DNA from 4 places in the Desulfobacula toluolica Tol2 genome. Region 1 is predicted to be linked to each of the others. Evidence: riboswitches for the same ligand, from Rfam matches in the RefSeq annotation. Region 1 holds a riboswitch; each other region holds the start of a gene.
The links. Region 1 has a riboswitch for cobalamin ahead of thiC (phosphomethylpyrimidine synthase ThiC). Riboswitches for the same ligand answer to the same signal wherever they lie in the genome.

Region 2: linked by a shared signal. The riboswitch ahead of TOL2_RS17585 (helix-turn-helix transcriptional regulator) and the one ahead of thiC (phosphomethylpyrimidine synthase ThiC) in region 1 are both predicted to bind cobalamin.
Region 3: linked by a shared signal. The riboswitch ahead of TOL2_RS23445 (helix-turn-helix domain-containing protein) and the one ahead of thiC (phosphomethylpyrimidine synthase ThiC) in region 1 are both predicted to bind cobalamin.
Region 4: linked by a shared signal. The riboswitch ahead of TOL2_RS16665 (TonB-dependent receptor) and the one ahead of thiC (phosphomethylpyrimidine synthase ThiC) in region 1 are both predicted to bind cobalamin.

Annotation. Positions count from the first base shown of each region.
Region 1 is NC_018645.1:4,647,290-4,651,682, reverse strand. It holds gene TOL2_RS21130 (aldehyde ferredoxin oxidoreductase family protein) at 1-1,011, opposite strand, end outside; cobalamin riboswitch at 1,247-1,426, shown strand; gene thiC (phosphomethylpyrimidine synthase ThiC) at 1,513-2,817, shown strand; gene cobT (nicotinate-nucleotide--dimethylbenzimidazole phosphoribosyltransferase) at 2,823-3,884, shown strand; gene TOL2_RS21110 (apurinic/apyrimidinic endonuclease family protein) at 4,131-4,322, opposite strand.
Region 2 is NC_018645.1:3,862,271-3,866,663, reverse strand. It holds gene TOL2_RS17590 (methyltransferase) at 1-972, shown strand, start outside; cobalamin riboswitch at 1,217-1,402, shown strand; gene TOL2_RS17585 (helix-turn-helix transcriptional regulator) at 1,691-2,662, shown strand; gene TOL2_RS17580 (ABC transporter substrate-binding protein) at 2,827-3,945, shown strand; gene TOL2_RS17575 (FecCD family ABC transporter permease) at 3,942-4,393, shown strand, end outside.
Region 3 is NC_018645.1:1,065,850-1,070,242, forward strand. It holds gene TOL2_RS04995 (TonB-dependent receptor) at 1-1,253, opposite strand, end outside; gene TOL2_RS23445 (helix-turn-helix domain-containing protein) at 1,447-2,427, opposite strand; cobalamin riboswitch at 2,543-2,719, opposite strand; gene TOL2_RS05010 (TonB-dependent receptor plug domain-containing protein) at 3,048-4,393, shown strand, end outside.
Region 4 is NC_018645.1:3,651,121-3,655,513, reverse strand. It holds gene nadD (nicotinate-nucleotide adenylyltransferase) at 1-64, opposite strand, end outside; gene obgE (GTPase ObgE) at 67-1,062, opposite strand; gene rpmA (50S ribosomal protein L27) at 1,059-1,313, opposite strand; gene rplU (50S ribosomal protein L21) at 1,333-1,644, opposite strand; cobalamin riboswitch at 1,778-1,962, shown strand; gene TOL2_RS16665 (TonB-dependent receptor) at 2,191-4,179, shown strand; gene TOL2_RS16660 (DUF2162 family putative transporter) at 4,246-4,393, shown strand, end outside.

The sequences.
Region 1 (4,393 bases):
ATCATCCAGCTCCCTGATGGTGGTGTGGGCACCAAATGCCCAGATGGTTTCATATTCAAACCCGGAGGTGAGATATTTGCCTTTCTTGTCATGGTAAACATTGGAGCATCTGATCACACAACCCGGATGGCAGGGCTCTGTTGTAATACCCCCTCTTTGCTCAATGTTTTGTGCCATTTTTTCCCCACTGATGTCCTGGGCATGCTCAAACCGGCCTGACCTGAAATTTTTTGTTGGCAGGGTGCCTGCTTCATTGATGACATTTACCAATACTGCCGTACCAAGTGCGGGAAGGCCTTGTCCTGTAACCGGATGTTTTCTGAGCATGTCCACCCATTTTTTATTGGCTGCTTTAAAGGCATCCGGATCTTTTATTTCAAGACGTCCTGCACCCTTATCATCCACGACAATGGCTTTGATTCTTTTTGCCCCCATAACCGCTCCCAAACCGCCTCTGCCGTGGGCACGTCCCGGTCTCCCGTTCATGTCGGCCTGCTGGATGCTTGCGCCCTTCAAACATTGTTCGCCTGCCTGGCCAATGCTTAAGACTCCAACTGATTTGCCATATTTTTGCCATAGATTTTCCATGACCTCATAATTGCCCTTGCCCGCAAGATGGCCTGCATCAAGGATTTCAACTTCATCCTTATTGATGACAATGATGCTGTAACCCTCTGTTTGGGGTTTGCCTTCCAGAACAAGGGCGGTGATCCCCAGTTTGGCCAGTTTCTGTGAAACAAGTCCGCCTGCGTTGCTCTCTTTGATGCCGCCTGTAAGAGGCGATTTGGCTCCTGCTGAAAGCCGTCCTGAATCTGCGGCAGGAGATCCGGACATAATGCCGGGTGCAAAGATTAATTTGTTTGCTTTTCCAAGCGGGTGACAGGTTGCAGGCACTTCATCCAGAATCATTTTGGATGTGAGCGCCCGGCCCCCAAGACCTGCATAAGCTTTGGGAACTTGTTCAAACCCAAAGGTTTTGTTTTGGGTGTTAACCCTTAATAATTTCCCCATTTTTTCCTCCTTGGCTGGTTGATAAAAAATGATGATTAATTGTTTTTTTTATGTTGACTTGGCGAGATTTTTTCCAGTTCAGCTTAAAAATTTGTCATATCCACAACAAGACCCTTTTGTTGTTCAATGAAGACCCCACTCTTTTATATGACATGGGCATTTTATCAAGTCCAGCAGAAATAAAGTAAATTATTTTTTTTGTAAAATATTGACTTCATCTGCCGTATTCTATAAAAAGTGTTCATATTTTGTTGGTTGCCTTGGCAAACGGAACACGGTGAAACTCCGTGACGGTCCCGCCGCTGTAACCGGAAACATCTGTTTTTTTTTGTAAAGGCCACTGTGAAAACGGGAAGGCTAAAAAAACAGGTTTAATGCCGGAAGTCAGAAGACGAGCCAGGTAAAAATCATTGTAGAATCTGATGGTAAAAGGTTTTGTAAGAACTCATCTCTTGCAAAGCTTTTTTTGGGTTTTACAGGAGATTTTATAGCGAGGAAACTATGACAACACAGCTTGAGCATGCCCGTCAGGGCACCATCACAAAACAGATGCAAATTATAGCCCGGACCGAAGGGCTGTCTGAATCCTTTATTTTAGATCATGTGGCAAAGGGTGAAATTGTTATCCCCTGTAATCCCAAGCGCCCCGGGCAAAAGGTTACCGGAATTGGAACCGGCCTGCGCACCAAGGTGAACGCTTCCATTGGAACCTCTTCAGATATCTGTGATGTTAATCTTGAGGTGGCAAAGGCAGAGGCTGCCCAGGAAGAAGGGGCTGACACCTTAATGGAATTGTCTGCCGCCGGGGATCTTGATAACGTAAGGCAAACGGTTCTGGCCAATACCGATCTTGCTGTGGGCAATGTGCCGTTGTACCAGGCATTTAAAGAAGCCATCCGCAAATACAAAAATCCGGCAAAATTAGATCCTGAATACCTGTTTGACCTGATTGAAAAGCAATTGGATGACGGCTTGAGCTTTATGGCCATTCATTGCGGGATCAACCAGTACACCATTGAACGCTTAAGAAAACAGGGATTTCGTTATGGCGGTCTGGCATCCAAGGGCGGAACCTATATGGTGGCCTGGATGGATATCAATAAAAAAGAGAACCCCTTGTATGAGCAGTTTGACCGTGTGTGTGCGTTGATGAAAAAATATGATGCCGTTCTTTCCTTAGGCAACGGGATCAGGGCCGGTGCCATCCATGACAGCCATGACCGTGCCCAGATGGCTGAAATGATCATCAACTGCGAACTGGCGGAAATCGGTCGGAATCAGGGCTGCCAGATGATGGTGGAAGGACCGGGCCATGTCCCCCTGGACGAAATTGAAGGCAATATCATGCTGGAAAAACGCATGTCCGGCAATGCGCCTTATTATGTTTTAGGCCCCATCCCCTGCGATACCGGCGCAGGATACGATCATATCACCGCCGCCATTGGTGCGGCAAGTTCCGCCCGGTTTGGCGCGGATCTGATCTGTTATATCACTCCTGCCGAACATCTTGCCCTGCCGGATGTCAATGACGTGAGAGAAGGCGTGAGGGCCACTCGGCTTGCAGCCCGTATCGGGGATATTTCCAAATACCCTGACCGGCGGGAAAATGAAAAACAGGCTGCCATGGCAAGACGGGACATGAGATGGAATGATCTGGAAAAATATCTGTTATTCCCTGAAATTGCCAGAAAAACCCGTGAGGAACGTGCGCCTGCCCAACAAGAAACCTGCACCATGTGCGGGGATTTTTGTGCCATGAAAAAAGGCATGGAAATATTTGAGAAGGATATTACAGACAAGAGGTAAGTATTATGAGCTTATTAGATCAGACTATTTTATCCATTGATGAAACACTTGATGAGGATGCATTTCATTCGGCAAAAGAACGGCTGGCAAATCAGGCCAAGCCGGTTGGAAGTCTTGGCATCATGGAAGATATCTCAGCAAGGCTTGCCGCAATAAAAGGCACCATTAATGTTAATCTTTCAAATAAACGGATCATTACCTGTGCGGGAGATCACGGGGTTACCCAGGAAGGGGTCAGTCTTTTCCCGGCTGACGTCACCCCCCAGATGGTCTATAATTTTGCCAATAACGGGGCATCGGTCAATGTCATTGGAAAACATGCGGGTGCTATTGTTAAAGCGGCTGATATAGGGGTAAATCATGATTTTGCACCGGACCTGCCCATCTTTCATAAAAAAGTCAGATACGGGACCGCCAATTTCACAAAAGAACCTGCCATGACACGGGCAGAGGCTATTTTGTCTATTGAAGCAGGCATTGAAATCGTAAATGAACTTGAGGCTCTGGAGCCGGTTGATCTGTTGGGAACCGGCGATATGGGGATCGGCAACACAACACCTTCTTCCGCCATTATTGCCGCCTTTTCCGGAATTGAAGTTGAAAAACTTACGGGCCGCGGGACCGGTATTGATGATAAGAGCTTGAAAAATAAGATTAATGTCATCAAAAAAGGCCTTGCCCTTCATAAGCCTGATCCCCATGATCCTGTTGACGTGTTGTCAAAAGTCGGGGGACTTGAGATCGGCGGGCTTGCAGGCCTCGTCCTGGGCGCTGCCGCCAGGGGCATTCCGGTTATCTGCGACGGGTTTATCTCTACTGCAGGTGCTTTGATTGCCTGCGAACTTGCACCTGCGGCAAAAAATTATCTTTTTGTCAGTCATAAATCCGTGGAAACAGGTCATCGGTTCATGCACAAACGACTGGGGCTTGAACCCTTGATTGATTTGAAATTCAGATTAGGGGAAGGAACCGGTGCTGCCTTGTGTATGGAACTTCTGGATCTTTCCACAAGAATTCTTGCAGACATCAAAACTTTTGAAGAAGTGGGAATCAATGATGTCCAATAGGTATTAGAAGTTGATGATTTTGGGTTACCGGTTGATTTGGTTGATGCGTTCTGAAATCAGTTAAATCCAATAGGAATTGCATACCCTGCCATGGCAAAATCGCCATGGCAGGGTATGCAATTAAAGAACATTAAATCCCGCTTCTTTCCATCCATTGATTCCTTTGTCAAGAAACCTGACATTGGTGTAACCTTCTTTTGTGTATTGTACGGCAAGACCTGCCGAAGACTTATCATCTACTCAGCCTCAGTAAAAAATAATGTCCGTGTCTTTGCCAAGATCAGGTTTTAATTTTAAAAATTCACTCATGGGAATGGCACCTTCAAGGTGGGCCTGGGAATGAAATTTTTCATCGTCATAGATGCAAACCAGCAAGGACAGACCAGAATCCACCCTTGTTTTTGCATCAACTGCTGAAATTCTATTCAGGGTTGTCATAGTTATGTCTCCATGATTTTTGGGTTGCTGTTAGAATCTGTCATTTCATAATATATGCATGAATTTTCACT
Region 2 (4,393 bases), 790 kb from region 1:
ATTCGCTGGGAAACGGTTAAAACAGCTTTGCAGTTGGGCCTTTTTGATCTTCTGCCCGAACCGCAAAGTGCTTCTGATATTGCTGTGCGGGTTGAGTGTGATGCAAAAAATACCGAATACCTGCTCAACGCATTGACTGCACTGGGGTATTTGTATAAAAAAGACGGCCTTTTTTGCAACACTGAGCAGACGGAGCGTTTTCTTACCAGCCGGGGAGATACCGGCCTGGCCGAGTCCCTGCTGGCCTATGATCAGTGGAACGAACCGGCTCTGAACGGTAGGATGCTTACGTTGGTCAAGGAGGGCGCTCCTCTCAGCCGTGATATGGTATCTGAACAGGTGTGGGCGGACTCTGCCCGCAAATCAATTAACGGTAGCCGTTGCGGCCGGGCTCAAGGAATCGCCCGCTTGCTTTCCTTGTTACCCGATTTTGATCAATGGCAAAAGGTTCTTGATATTGGTGCCGGTCCGGGCCTGATAGGGATTGCCGTTGCTGCTGCACATCCTACGTTAGAGTGCTGTTTGTTTGATCGTCCAGTGGTGATTGATGTGGCACAGGAGACAATCAAGGAGTACGGTATGGAAGACCGGGTGAAAACCATAAGCGGGGATTATTCTGTCGATCCGTTTGGAGAGGGGTATGATGCAATTATCGCCAGTTATACTTTGAATTTTTATAATGAAACTGAAAAACTGGCCCCAATTATGGAAAAGTGCTTTGCTGCATTAAATCCCGGTGGCAGCCTGATTGTTTTTTCAGATGGTTTGAGCGAGGAAAAAACCCAACCCACTGATATGGTTATCAGCTGGCTGCCTACTTCGTTGATGGGGCAGGACTTCTCTTTTGAAGAAGAGGTGTTGCCCCGGGCCATGCTTGCGGCCGGTTTTGACTCGGTTCGTACCAAAACATTGACCGACCAGTTTATTTCACCTCTTGGGGTGACGGAGTTTCATGTTGGGAGGAAACGTTAAAATGCAAAGGATGTTTGAAATAAGGTTATTTTATCTGGAGGATACAAACGGTGAAGTAATTGAAAAAGTAAATAGGAGGAATTGAGTAATCTGCCAAGTGGCCTTAATAAGTGTGAGGACGACTATGTGTTCTTGCTTTTGTCCGGTTTTAATTCTCAGTTGATGAAATAAGCCGATCATTATCTGAAATTGAGATAGATATATTCTCATTTGTGCTTGACTTTTATTTTATCGGTGATTATAAGCTTAAGTACTTTGTTCTGGTGCTTAAAAGCATAATAGGGAATTCCGTGAAAATCGGGAACGGGCCCGCCGCTGTAACCGGGGACGAATGCCGCAGAAAATCCACTGCCTGAATTATTTCAGGTGGGAAGGGGCGGTTGTAGGACGAACCGGAAGTCAGAAGACCTGCCTGAACAAAATGGTTTATTTCTCGTGGACAGAGAAAGCCATACTATGATTTTAAGGGATGAAAACGGATATCCTCAACCAATTTTATATTGGTTGAGGATTTTTTTTTGCATCAAGCTATGTGAAAGTTAGCGTTTTTTAAAATTTTATTATGGACTCAGGAGGCAAATAATACTTGAAGCCAAGAAACTAAAATTCAATATGGATACCTTGGCGCAAAGAAAACCTCGGGTTCTATTAAGCTTTGAATCCTGGGTTTCAACTAATCGGTTATGGCACTTGGGTTATGCCGATGCAGGCAGCACAAATGAAAAAGATATTACTGATACCATCTACTCAGACCAATAGTAAAGAAAAAAACCTGATTAACATTCCCCCATCCATTGGTACAGGGAGTATTGAAATTATTCATTTGAATTACGGTATTCGATTGGTCATTGCGGATTACAGCCTGAACCAGCCGACTATTTTGGAATGCGGAGTGTCTGGTACTTCTTTCGGATTCGGCTTCTGCCTTTCGGGGACTATAGAGTCACATCCGCCATATTTTAAGGAATCGTTTTTTGTAAAAAAGGGGCAAAGCGGTTTTTTTTCTTTCCCGGACACTCTTGGTTACACTGAAATAATCGGCCTTGAGCGAGTGATCAGAATATCGATTTTGATGGACCTGGATCAGATGTCAGCTTTTGTAATGGAATACCCGGATCAGTTTATGAGCGTATTGATAAACATAAGTGAAACCTCTTTTCGTTTTCCAGATATGATTTCTCAGCCCATGTGGGGCGCACTTGACAAGATACTGCATTGTCCTTATCACGGGTTGACCCGCAAATTTTTTATTGAAGGCAAAGTCATGGAGCTGATAGCCTACAAGATGGAACAGCTGGAAATAGAAAATTGGCAAAATCCTGAAGAATCTGTTTTAGCACCCAATGAAGCTGATTGCGTTTGTCATGCCGCCCGATTGTTAACTCATGATTTGGAAAATGCACCGGGTTTGATAGAACTTGCCCGTTCCGTGGGGATGTGCCGCAGCAAACTGCATCATTGTTTTTGTAAGTTCCATGGTATTTCCCCTTTTGAGTATCTGCGTAACCACCGCCTTGAGGCTGCCAGACGCCTTTTGAATGAAGGTAAAATGAACGTTACCGAAATCGCTTACAAGGTTGGCTACAGAAGCCTCAGTCATTTTTCCAAAGTATTTAAACAATATTTTGGCTGCCCGCCCGGAAAATGTTTGAAAAATGCTGTTTCCTTATCAAATAGACGATTGCGCTAAAAAAATAAACATGACCATTATCATATTCCCAAAATTTGTGTTCTATATCTTCAGGAATTAATTAAAATCCGCAGTACTAAGGAAATGCAATTATAGAGCCATGTTTTTAAAATAAGGAGAAAAGGACGGTTGGAGTAATTCTCTCGTGGATGAAAGAGGAGTTTATGCTTAGAGAAAACAATGTATTAAAATTATACGGTCTGTTTTTACTATTTTTTATTTTTTTTGTTACAGGCAATGCAATCGGAAGACAAAATGAAATTACAATAATTGATGCCATGGGGAGAGAGGTCACAATTAAACAGCCGGTTAATCGTATAGCCTTTAGTGGCACCTGTATTGCTGAAGCGCTCAGGTTAATCGGTGTTTGGAACAAAGTGGTTGGAAGAGGATATATGGTTATACCGGATAAACATTTATATCCGGATATCGAAAAGTTAACTGTTATTGCCATGGAACCTCCTGGCCCTTATAACATTAATTGCGAAAAGTTATTAGAACTTGATGTTGATCTTTTGATTACAATGAGTTTTTCATTTGAGGGGTTTAAAGGGATGAATGATAAAATAAAATCCCGTACCAAGGTGATTGCTTTAGACATGTTTCAACCGGATACGATAAAAAAAAATTTTGAAATTCTGGGTAAAATATTCAATGAAGAAAAGAAATCTATGGATTATCTTAACTGGTCTGAAAATGTGATGAACAAAATTGTTAATAAAACCTCCAAGCTTTCTTTGGCGCAAAGAAAAAAATATTTTTTTAAATGGAGTTTCGGCGGGTTTGATGAAATTAGGACTCTCTCCGATAAATTTTCGGGAATGACCAAAGTAAATGAAATTCTTGGCGGGATAAATATTGCAGCAGATTTAAACAGAGCCTGGGGAGGGATACTTGATCCTGAATGGCTGATTCAACAGGATCTTGATATCATCATATGTCAGGATACAATATTGAATGGTTATGGCATAGGCGTTGATAATAATGAGGTTATCAGGTCTTATAGAAAAAAAGTTATGGGGCTTTCCGTCCTTGCATCCAGCAAAGCCGTAAAAAACAAAAAGGTTTACATGATAAGCCCTCAATTTATGCATTCTTCAGGCTTTGTGATTTATTTTGCATATCTGGCCAAATGGTTTCATCCGGATCTTTTTCATGATTTTGATCCTGAATCTATACATCAAGAATATTTAACCCGTTTTATGGACGTTGATTACAATTTAAAGAAGCATGGCGTATTTGTTTATCCTTATTCCACAGACGCAACAAGGTTTGATCAATGAGCAATTTATCGGCAATCCAGCAGAAACGTATTGATTTGAGACAATCCTATTTAAAACACAAAGGCAGAAAACAATTATTTGTTGGTATTCTAATTCCAACACTGTTGATTCTTGTGGGATTTGCCGTGTCAAACGGCTCTGCAAGTATTTCATTTGCAGATGTTTTTACTGTTATTTTAAAAAAAAATCTACCTGGATTAAATTTGGCGACCGTCCATGCAGATGTTATTATCTGGCAGCTCAGGCTGCCCAGAATAATAATGGGTGTTATGGCCGGTATGGCCCTTGGTTCTTCCGGAGCAGTGATGCAGGTTGTCCTTAAAAATCCTTTGGCTGATCCTTATATGCTGGGTATCGCTTCTGCGGCAAGTTTTGGGGCATCCCTGGCAATTATTTTCGGCATAGGTTTTTGGAGTGGACCCTATTTGGTTATTGGCAATGCTTTTTT
Region 3 (4,393 bases), 1.6 Mb from region 1:
GTTTGCTCATATCTCAGGCCGGTGGTGAAATTGAATTTTCCAAAGGGCAGGGTAACTTCTCCAAATGCCGCCAGAGTATCATTATATGTTTTTGCAGGCCAATCCATATATGTATCATAGCCCAGCATAGCAGTGGTATTAAATGCAGCAAACATATTTTTATTATCCACGTCCTCTTTTGAGAAAAACAGTCCGCCCATCCATTTTAAAGCATTGGGGCCGGGTGATTGAATACGCAGTTCCTGTGTAAAACCGGTTACCTCCTGGTCCATACCCCCGTCAATCATGGATGCCCCTTCATGCAGTCTTTCGCTGAATCGTTCAATTTTTGAATCACTGTATGTGGTAATTGATTTGAGTTCTGCATTCTCCAGGCTGTAATTTATGCCAAGACTGGAATTAAAGATGTCTTTTGTTAATTCATCATCTGGGTTTTTATATGAGTGATAGCTGACTTGATTTTCAGTCTTGTAAATTGTCGGTGTGTGTCCGCCTGAACGGTTGGCAAACGATGTATTAAAATCCATTTCCATTTTATCTGTTGGAAGCCAGTTGAGCCTGGCTCTAAAGCTGCTTTTATGAAAGCCGTCATAGGTGTCTTCATCAGGATGATCATTTGTCATATATCCGTCTGTTTGCCTGTAGTTTTCCGAAAGGCTGAAAAATAATTTATTATTGATGATGGGGCCGTTTATATACGCTTTTACCCCATATGTTTGATCTTCAGCAATCTCAGTGCTTATTTTTCCCTCCATAGTATTGCCTGGTTGCTTGGTGATAATGTTAACAATTCCTCCAATGGCATTTTTCCCATACAATACGCCCTGGGCGCCTCTCAATACTTCTACTCTTTCCACATTATTCAGATCTATATCCATAAACGGCACTTTATCGTTGGGAACACCATCAATATATATGACCACGGGATTTTTAAATGTGTATTTGCTGCTGCTTAATCCTCTGAAGCTAACTTCTCTAAACCCGCCATTGTCATTTGCTTTAAAGTTGGGTACTAAATTCATAATGTCGGATAAATTATTAATATTTGCATCTTTGATATCTGTTTGAGTAAAAACACTTACCGCCGCCGGGATTTCCTGGATTTTTTGTTCATGTTTATTTGCTGTAACCGTTATGTCATCAAAAGCATGTGTTTTGCTTTCATTTGCATTTGCTTTATTGAGAAAGATCAGCAGTACAACACTGAAAAAGAGAACAAAAATTGTATGGTATTTTTTTGTTTGAATAGTCACTCCTTGCTCCTTGATATTGTATGATTAGGGTTCAGGTTAAAATTATCAACAGTGTCATGGGCATGCCGTCAATATGGATCACAATGGAACTTTTGTTCATAAGCCACAGGACCGAACAGGTTCAAAGCAATCTTGCAGATATCTATATGCATAAAAAAAATATTTATGGCTATCACTTGCGTTCATTTTTTTATCACCATCGTTCATTTTGACGATATCGGCTGGGGGGTATGCCAAAATAATCCCTGAAGGCCTTTGCAAAATGGCTGGAACTTGAGTAACCAAGGGAATAAGCTATTTGAGTCATACTTAAGCTTTCGTCTTTAACAAGGGTTCTGGCTTTTTCAGCGCGTTTGAAACGAAGGTATTCTATAGGGGAAGTGCCGTAGAATTGATTGAAATCATTATAAAACTTGGTGCGGGAGACACCGACGGTCTTGGCCAGTTCAATTATATTTGGAGGGGTTTGAAGGTTATTGGACAATAATTGCCCTGCATAATGTATTTTGTCGATATCATTGGCTTTTAAGCGTGGAGTCGGTTTTTGCTTGTGGGAGGCAGGTTTTATCTGGTTTAGTTTGCAAGCAATAAGTTCCATTGCTTTGGCTTCGATAAAAAAGCGATGGCTTGCTCCTTCATAAGGGCAGTGGATGATTTGTTGCAGTATCATGTGCATGGAAGGGGTGATGATTTCCGTACAATTAAAAGGATCGCCGCTGTTCTTGTTATCTGTTAAAGGGGCTTTAAATTTTATGGGGATGTCGTGCAGTTCATCTTCCATCAATGTGTCCCAATAAGAGGGAGATATCAATATTACAACCATATATATCGGAGTCCCGGGCATATCTTCATAAAATCCATCCCGGTTCGGGAAATAAAAAAATCCGCTTTCTCCATGGGTTATGGTCAGGCTTTGTTTTAAACAATGCAGAGTTAATTTTGTAGTGCCTGAAAGACAAAATCTGAAACCGAATTTGGGGGTGTCTCCATAGTGTTTGGCTTTGAGTCTGTCGGATTTGTTGTAATTACAGACATATACCTGGATACCACTTTTTAACCTGAACTCTTTTATGGTTCCTTTGCCTATTTTGTGGGGTAGTTTCCAGCAGGTCTCAAAATTGCCTTTTTCTACCGGAAAAGAATCCAACGTGTGACGTTTTAATTTTTTTTCCATTTTTTCATTTCTTTGCCCAAAATAAAAAATCCCCGAACCGTAAATAGTTTACGATCCGGGGATATCCCTTTTTTATCCAATAGATCCAATGGAAACCGGCATTGCCGTACACGGTTTTCCTATGTTTTACCAGGCAGGTATTCTGACTTGCGGATCATCCTCATGCCGCGCCTTCCCATTATATCAACAGTGGCATATTGCAGCATTTGTCACCGATTACAGCGGCGGGCCCGTTTCCGAATTACACGAAATTCCCTATTAAGCCGATGGCACCAGATAAAATTTACTTTGTGCTACAGAATAAGCAATGAAAAGTCAAGCATATTTTCAGTGTGGCAACTTGTGTGGTTTTTATGAGTGTTTATATGTTGTTTTTAGTTCTTAATTGCAACCCAATGGTTATTTTTTGCTGCAAGATGATGAATAATTACAGTATATCATTGACAAGAGGCTACAATGTAATTATGAAGTAACTTGTTTGTTTTAAGGGAAAATAAACCGTTTAAAAAAACGGATTGATTGCAATATCAGATAGCCTGTTGGGTGCTGGTGCAGTCAAAGAGATGGGATGGATAGAAAATGAATCCATGAGTAAAAAAAATCAACCTAAAGGAGAAAAAATGAAAAATTTGAGCAGGCTCGGGGATTTTTATGTTTTGTTAATATTGTTAATATGCTTCAGTCCTTATTGCGCATGGGCAGAGGATACGGCTGGGGCGGACAAAAATGTTTTTGATCTTGGTGAGGTCGTTGTCAGTGGACAGGCTGAAACCATTACAAGGGTAAGTACAGTGGAAACAGTTGATTTGGAACAAATTGAACTGACCAATTCACAAAATATATCACAAGCTCTTTCCGGTTTGCCCGGTGTCACCTTGTCCAACGGAGGGAGAAAAGCGGAAAGCTCTATTAATGTCAGGGGATTTGGTTCTCGGTATGTCCCTATTTTTTATGACGGTATCCCCTTATACATTCCCAATGACGGATATGTGGACGCAGGTAACCTTACAACGGATAATATTTCAAGGATTGATTTGAGCAAAGGGGTCAGTTCCGTTCTCTACGGGTTTAATACCATGGGCGGGGTCATTAATATTGTGAGCCAAAAACCGCAGGAAAAATTAGAAGGTTCCTACGGGGTTGAAGTTACTGACAACAGTGATGTAAAAGGAAATTTTAATATTGGATCAAGCCAGGATAAATTTTATTTTACCCTGGGAGGAGGGTTCACAAATTCCAATGGATGGGATGTGTCGGATGATTTTGATGCAAACCAGTATGAAGACGGAGACACAAGGGAGAACTCGGATCTTGATGACTGGAATGTGGCTGCAAAATTAGGGTGGACCCCGGCACAAGGCCATGAATATGCAATTGGATTCAACACCATTGAAAAGGAAAAAGGGCTTCCTCCCACTGCAGATCCCGATACATCGGCAAGAAGGGTAAAATACTGGCGGTTTACGGACTGGGACAAGGAAACCATTTATTTTATCGGGAACACGGAGTTGACGGATCAATTATCCGTTAAAACAAGAGTGTTTTACGACACCTATTATAATGCGCTGGAAGACTATAGCGACAACACCTATTCAAATGCCCGCTGGCACTCCACCTATGACGACCACAGCTATGGAGGCTCTTTGGTGGCCAGAGTTGACTACATACCTAAAAACACTTTAAGCTGTTCTTTTCATTATAAAAAAGACGTTCATGAGGAACAAGATGACATAGGCGATCCATGGGAAAACTATGAACAGGAAATGGTTTCCTTTGGTATTGAAGATGATATTAAACTTACGGATAATCTTGCCTTTGTTCTGGGAAGCAGTTATGACATCCAGAATCCCCAGAAAGCCAATGACGGTGTGAACAACGGGTTTGTCAGGGAATCCAAATCAGCCTTCAATCCCCAGGCAGGTGTGTTGCTGACGGTTCTTGAAGATCTTGACATGCATTTTTCCCT
Region 4 (4,393 bases), 1.0 Mb from region 1:
GAAGAATTCCAATATGGCCATTGTGAAAGGGATTAAATGTTCCTCCGAAAAGTCCCACTTTCATTTTTAACTCTTTGTAAGCTTGGATGATAAAAGCTTTACAAGATCTTTTACCCCTTTCCCGGTTGCAGCTGACAGAGTCAGTACCTGGATGTCTTTTAATGCGTTTTGGAAAGCATCGGCTTTTTCCTGTGTATCCGGCAAGTCCATTTTGTTGAGAACTACAATCTGCATCTTTTGGGCCAGAGATTGGCTGTATTTGGACAACTCATTGTTGATCAGGTTAAAAGATGTCAGTGGAGACTCCGGATCTATCTGGGAAACATCAATCAGATGCACCAGGATGCCTGTCCTTTCAATATGCTTTAAAAAACTGATCCCAAGGCCGATTCCTTCATGGGCACCTTCAATGAGACCTGGGATATCGGCCACAGCAAACGGTTCTCCAAAAGGAGGTTCAACCATCCCAAGGATAGGGGACAGTGTTGTAAACGGATAGTCGGCTATTTTGGGACGGGCTGCTGAGATGCTGCTGATAAGCGTTGATTTACCGGCATTGGGTAATCCTACAAGTCCGACATCGGCAAGCAGTTTTAACTCTAATTTCAGATGTATTTCAATCCCAGGGAGTCCTGGCTGGGAATACCTGGGTGCCCGGTTGGTGGAACTTGCAAACCGTTTGTTGCCTCGGCCTCCCATGCCGCCACGGGCAATAATATATTCATCCTCTGTGTCGGTTAGGTCGACAATGATTTCATTGGTATCTGCATTGGAGACAATGGTTCCAGGGGGAAGGGTGATTGTGCAGTTTTTCCCGTTTTTCCCATGTTTTTGTTTGCCCTGGCCTGACTCACCATTTTTGGCCTTGAGCAATTTTTGACGGCGATAATCAAAAAGTGTTCGTTTACTCTGATCAATTTTCAGAATAACATGACCACCATCGCCGCCATCTCCACCGTCAGGTCCTCCAAATTCAATGTACCGTTCCCTTCGGAAACTTGTGCATCCTCGGCCACCATCGCCTGACTTGACAGTGATAATTGCTTCATCTACAAATTTCACGCGGCATATACGCTGACTTTTTTTCTGTCGCGGCCTTTTCTTTCAAAGGTCACAACACCGTCAATTTTGGCAAAAATAGTATAATCTTTGCCCATACCAACATTGTTGCCCGGATGGATTTTAGTTCCCACCTGTCTGATAAGAATATTTCCTGCAAGAACATTTTCTCCGCCGAATTTTTTAACACCACGGCGCTGTGAGTTTGAATCGCGACCGTTTTTTGAACTACCTGCTGCTTTTTTATGTGACATCTGAATTTCTCCTTGCTATCTAAACCGTAATGGATTCGATTTTAATTTCAGTATAATTTTGTCTGTGGCCTTTGAGTCTTCTAAAGCCTTTCCGGCGTTTATACTTGAAGACCAGTTTCTTTTTGTCCTTTCCCTGCTCAAGAATGTGCGCTTTGACTGCCGCATTTTCAACTTTCGGACTTCCAAGAGTGATGGTTTCACCATCTGAATACATGAGGACATCATCAAATTCAACCTGAGAACCTTCCGTACCATCAAGCTTTTCAACTTTCAGGATCTGTTCTTCATGAACCTTATATTGTTTTCCCCCGGTTCTGATAACTGCGTACATTTTTAAACTCTCCTTATTATTTCAATACTTTTCGCAATTTTAAAAAACTCTGAATTCTATATTTATTGTCTGAATTTGTCAAGATAAACATATTTGAAATTTTTATATTGACTTAGATTCTTTTTTAATTTAAGTCAATATAAAAATTTCAGGTGCCTGTTAAGGCACAATAGGGAACCCTGTGCGAATCAGGGATGGGCCCGCCGCTGTGATCGGAGACGAACGCTGCATTTATGTCACTGGCTTTATAACGCTGGGAAGACGCAGTTAATAGGATGACCCGAAAGTCAGAAGACCTGCCTGAAAAAGTTTAATCTGTCATACCTCGTGGACAAGGGTGGGGCAAATCCAATCTGTGGAAAAATCAGGGAACCTCAGATCATTATCAATAAATGGTCCGGGGTTTTTTTTTGCAAATCCCCGGCAAAAAAGGGGAGGCCTTGAAAAAAAGTTGCCTGAGCAATATCGGGATGTAAAATTAATTTTATTTTTTTATTCCTGCTGTGAGCTTTTTTTCGCGTTCCCCCGATTTAAAAGGGGAAAAATATGAATAAATCCGTATCGGCAGTTCTTCTGGCTGTTGTCATGTTGCTGCTGCCTGGCATGGGGCAGGCTTTAGCTTCTGATAAAAATCAATCCAAAACAAAACTTGAGGATATTGTTGTAACAGTAGGGAGAGTTGCAGAATCCAAAAAAGAGATTGTCAATAATGTTGCCGTGATTGATGAGCAGGAAATCCGAATGTCGTCTGCCAGGGATGTTGGCGATCTTTTAGCGCAAAAAGGCATCGGTGCCATCAAAAAATATCCTGGAAATCTTACTACCATAGGCATCAGGGGATTTAGAACAGATTCCCATGGGAATGACCTGAAAGGGCATGTTCTTATCCTGCTTAACGGTCGAAGATCGGGCACTGGAAATGTGGCAAAAATTATGACCAAAAATGTTGAGCGTATAGAAATCATCAGAGGGCCGGCATCTGTTTTATATGGTTCTGCCGCTGTCGGTGGGGTTGTGAACGTGATTACCCGAAGGGGAAAAGGCAAATTATCTGCTTTTGGTGAAGGGAATCTGGGCAGTTTCGGGCATGAAGATATCAGTGCCGGTTTTGCAGGAGAGTATAATGGGTTTGATTTTTCCGGCAGTGTCACAAGAGAGACGGAAGATGATTATACCACAGCCAGTGGAACAAAATACCATAATACCGGGTTTGACAGCAGGGAAAGCATCAGCATGAATATGGGGTATACACCGTTTCCCAATAATCGAATTGCATTTCTTTATCACGGTTTTAATGTGGATGAAGCCGGCTCTCCAAGTTATTTAAGCCAGAATGATCTGGATGATTATACAGACAAATCAAATTATTCTTTTGATATCGTACTGGACGGCCAGACAACAGATTCACGCTTTGTTTGGAAATTAAAATATTTCCAGGGTAAAGATGAGGATACATGGAATGATCCAACCGGCAGCAACCCTGATGGATGGGATGACGCAATCCTTTCCGAACAAAAAACAGAGAGCAAAGGTATCCAGGCCCAGATTTCAGTTGATTTAGGGCAGGCGCTTATTACCACCGGTTTTGACTGGGCGGATTACGATATTGAAGCGTCCTGGAATCCCCAAAAAACATCTTATGACAATCCTGCAGGATTTTTATTGGGTAAACTAAAACTTTTAGATGACCGGCTGACTCTGTCTGCCGGATTACGGTATGATACCTATGAGGTGGAGGTCATAGACCCTGCAGGCAAGACTGCGGACGACAATCACCTGACGCCTAATATTGGTATTTCCTATCTTTTGACGGATTATTTAAAACTGCGGGCAGGTTACTCCGAAGCCTTTGTTATGCCGGGTGCGGATCAGATGGCTGCCGCCTACTCTGTCTTTGGCAGCAACTATGTGGGTAATCCAGACCTTTCGCCTGAAACAAGCAAAACCTGCGAAGGCGGTTTGGATGTTTTCTACCTCTCCTTGTCCGGTTCTCTGGGGTATTTTTATACTGATTTTAAGGACAAAATAGAATCTGTCACCCGGGCAAACGGAGACAGATCATGGGATAATGTCGGAGAAGCCAGAATATCCGGTTTTGAGGGAAATCTAAGTGTTGATATTGGCGATTATTTTGGATGGGATTTTGAAATCAGACCCTTTGTCGGATTTACCTATCTGACGGAATATGAGGACAGGATAACGGGTGCTGATCTTTTTGAGACGTCAGATTTAACAGCATCTTATGGTATTTCAGTATCTGATTTGAATGGATTTTCAGCAAGACTTAATTTTGCCTATTTCGGAGAAAAGACAATAACCGATTATGAGAGCGGATGGCCTTATCAGGATATAAAAGCCCGGGATTTTACCGTTGCAGATCTGACCATTACCAAAGTTTTATTTGCCACGGATAAAAAAGGCAGATTGGCATTAAATGCCAGTATCAACAATCTGTTTGATGAAGAATATGAATATATAAAAGGATACCCCATGCCGGAAAGAAATTTCTATGTCGGTATGAGATATGATTTTTAATTCGATATTAAAAAAACACAGCCCAGACTTTACCAGTGTCTGTTCTGTTATAAGGTAAATGACTAAATGGAACTTAAATCGCTGATATTGGGCCTGTTTCTATCAACCGGGGCTTTTGCCGTTAAAAGCGGTGGAGGGCTATCTTATGTTTTTCTGCAGGCGCCCGGCAGAACAAGACAACTTCTGACAACCCTGCTGTTCATGGCAGGGTACG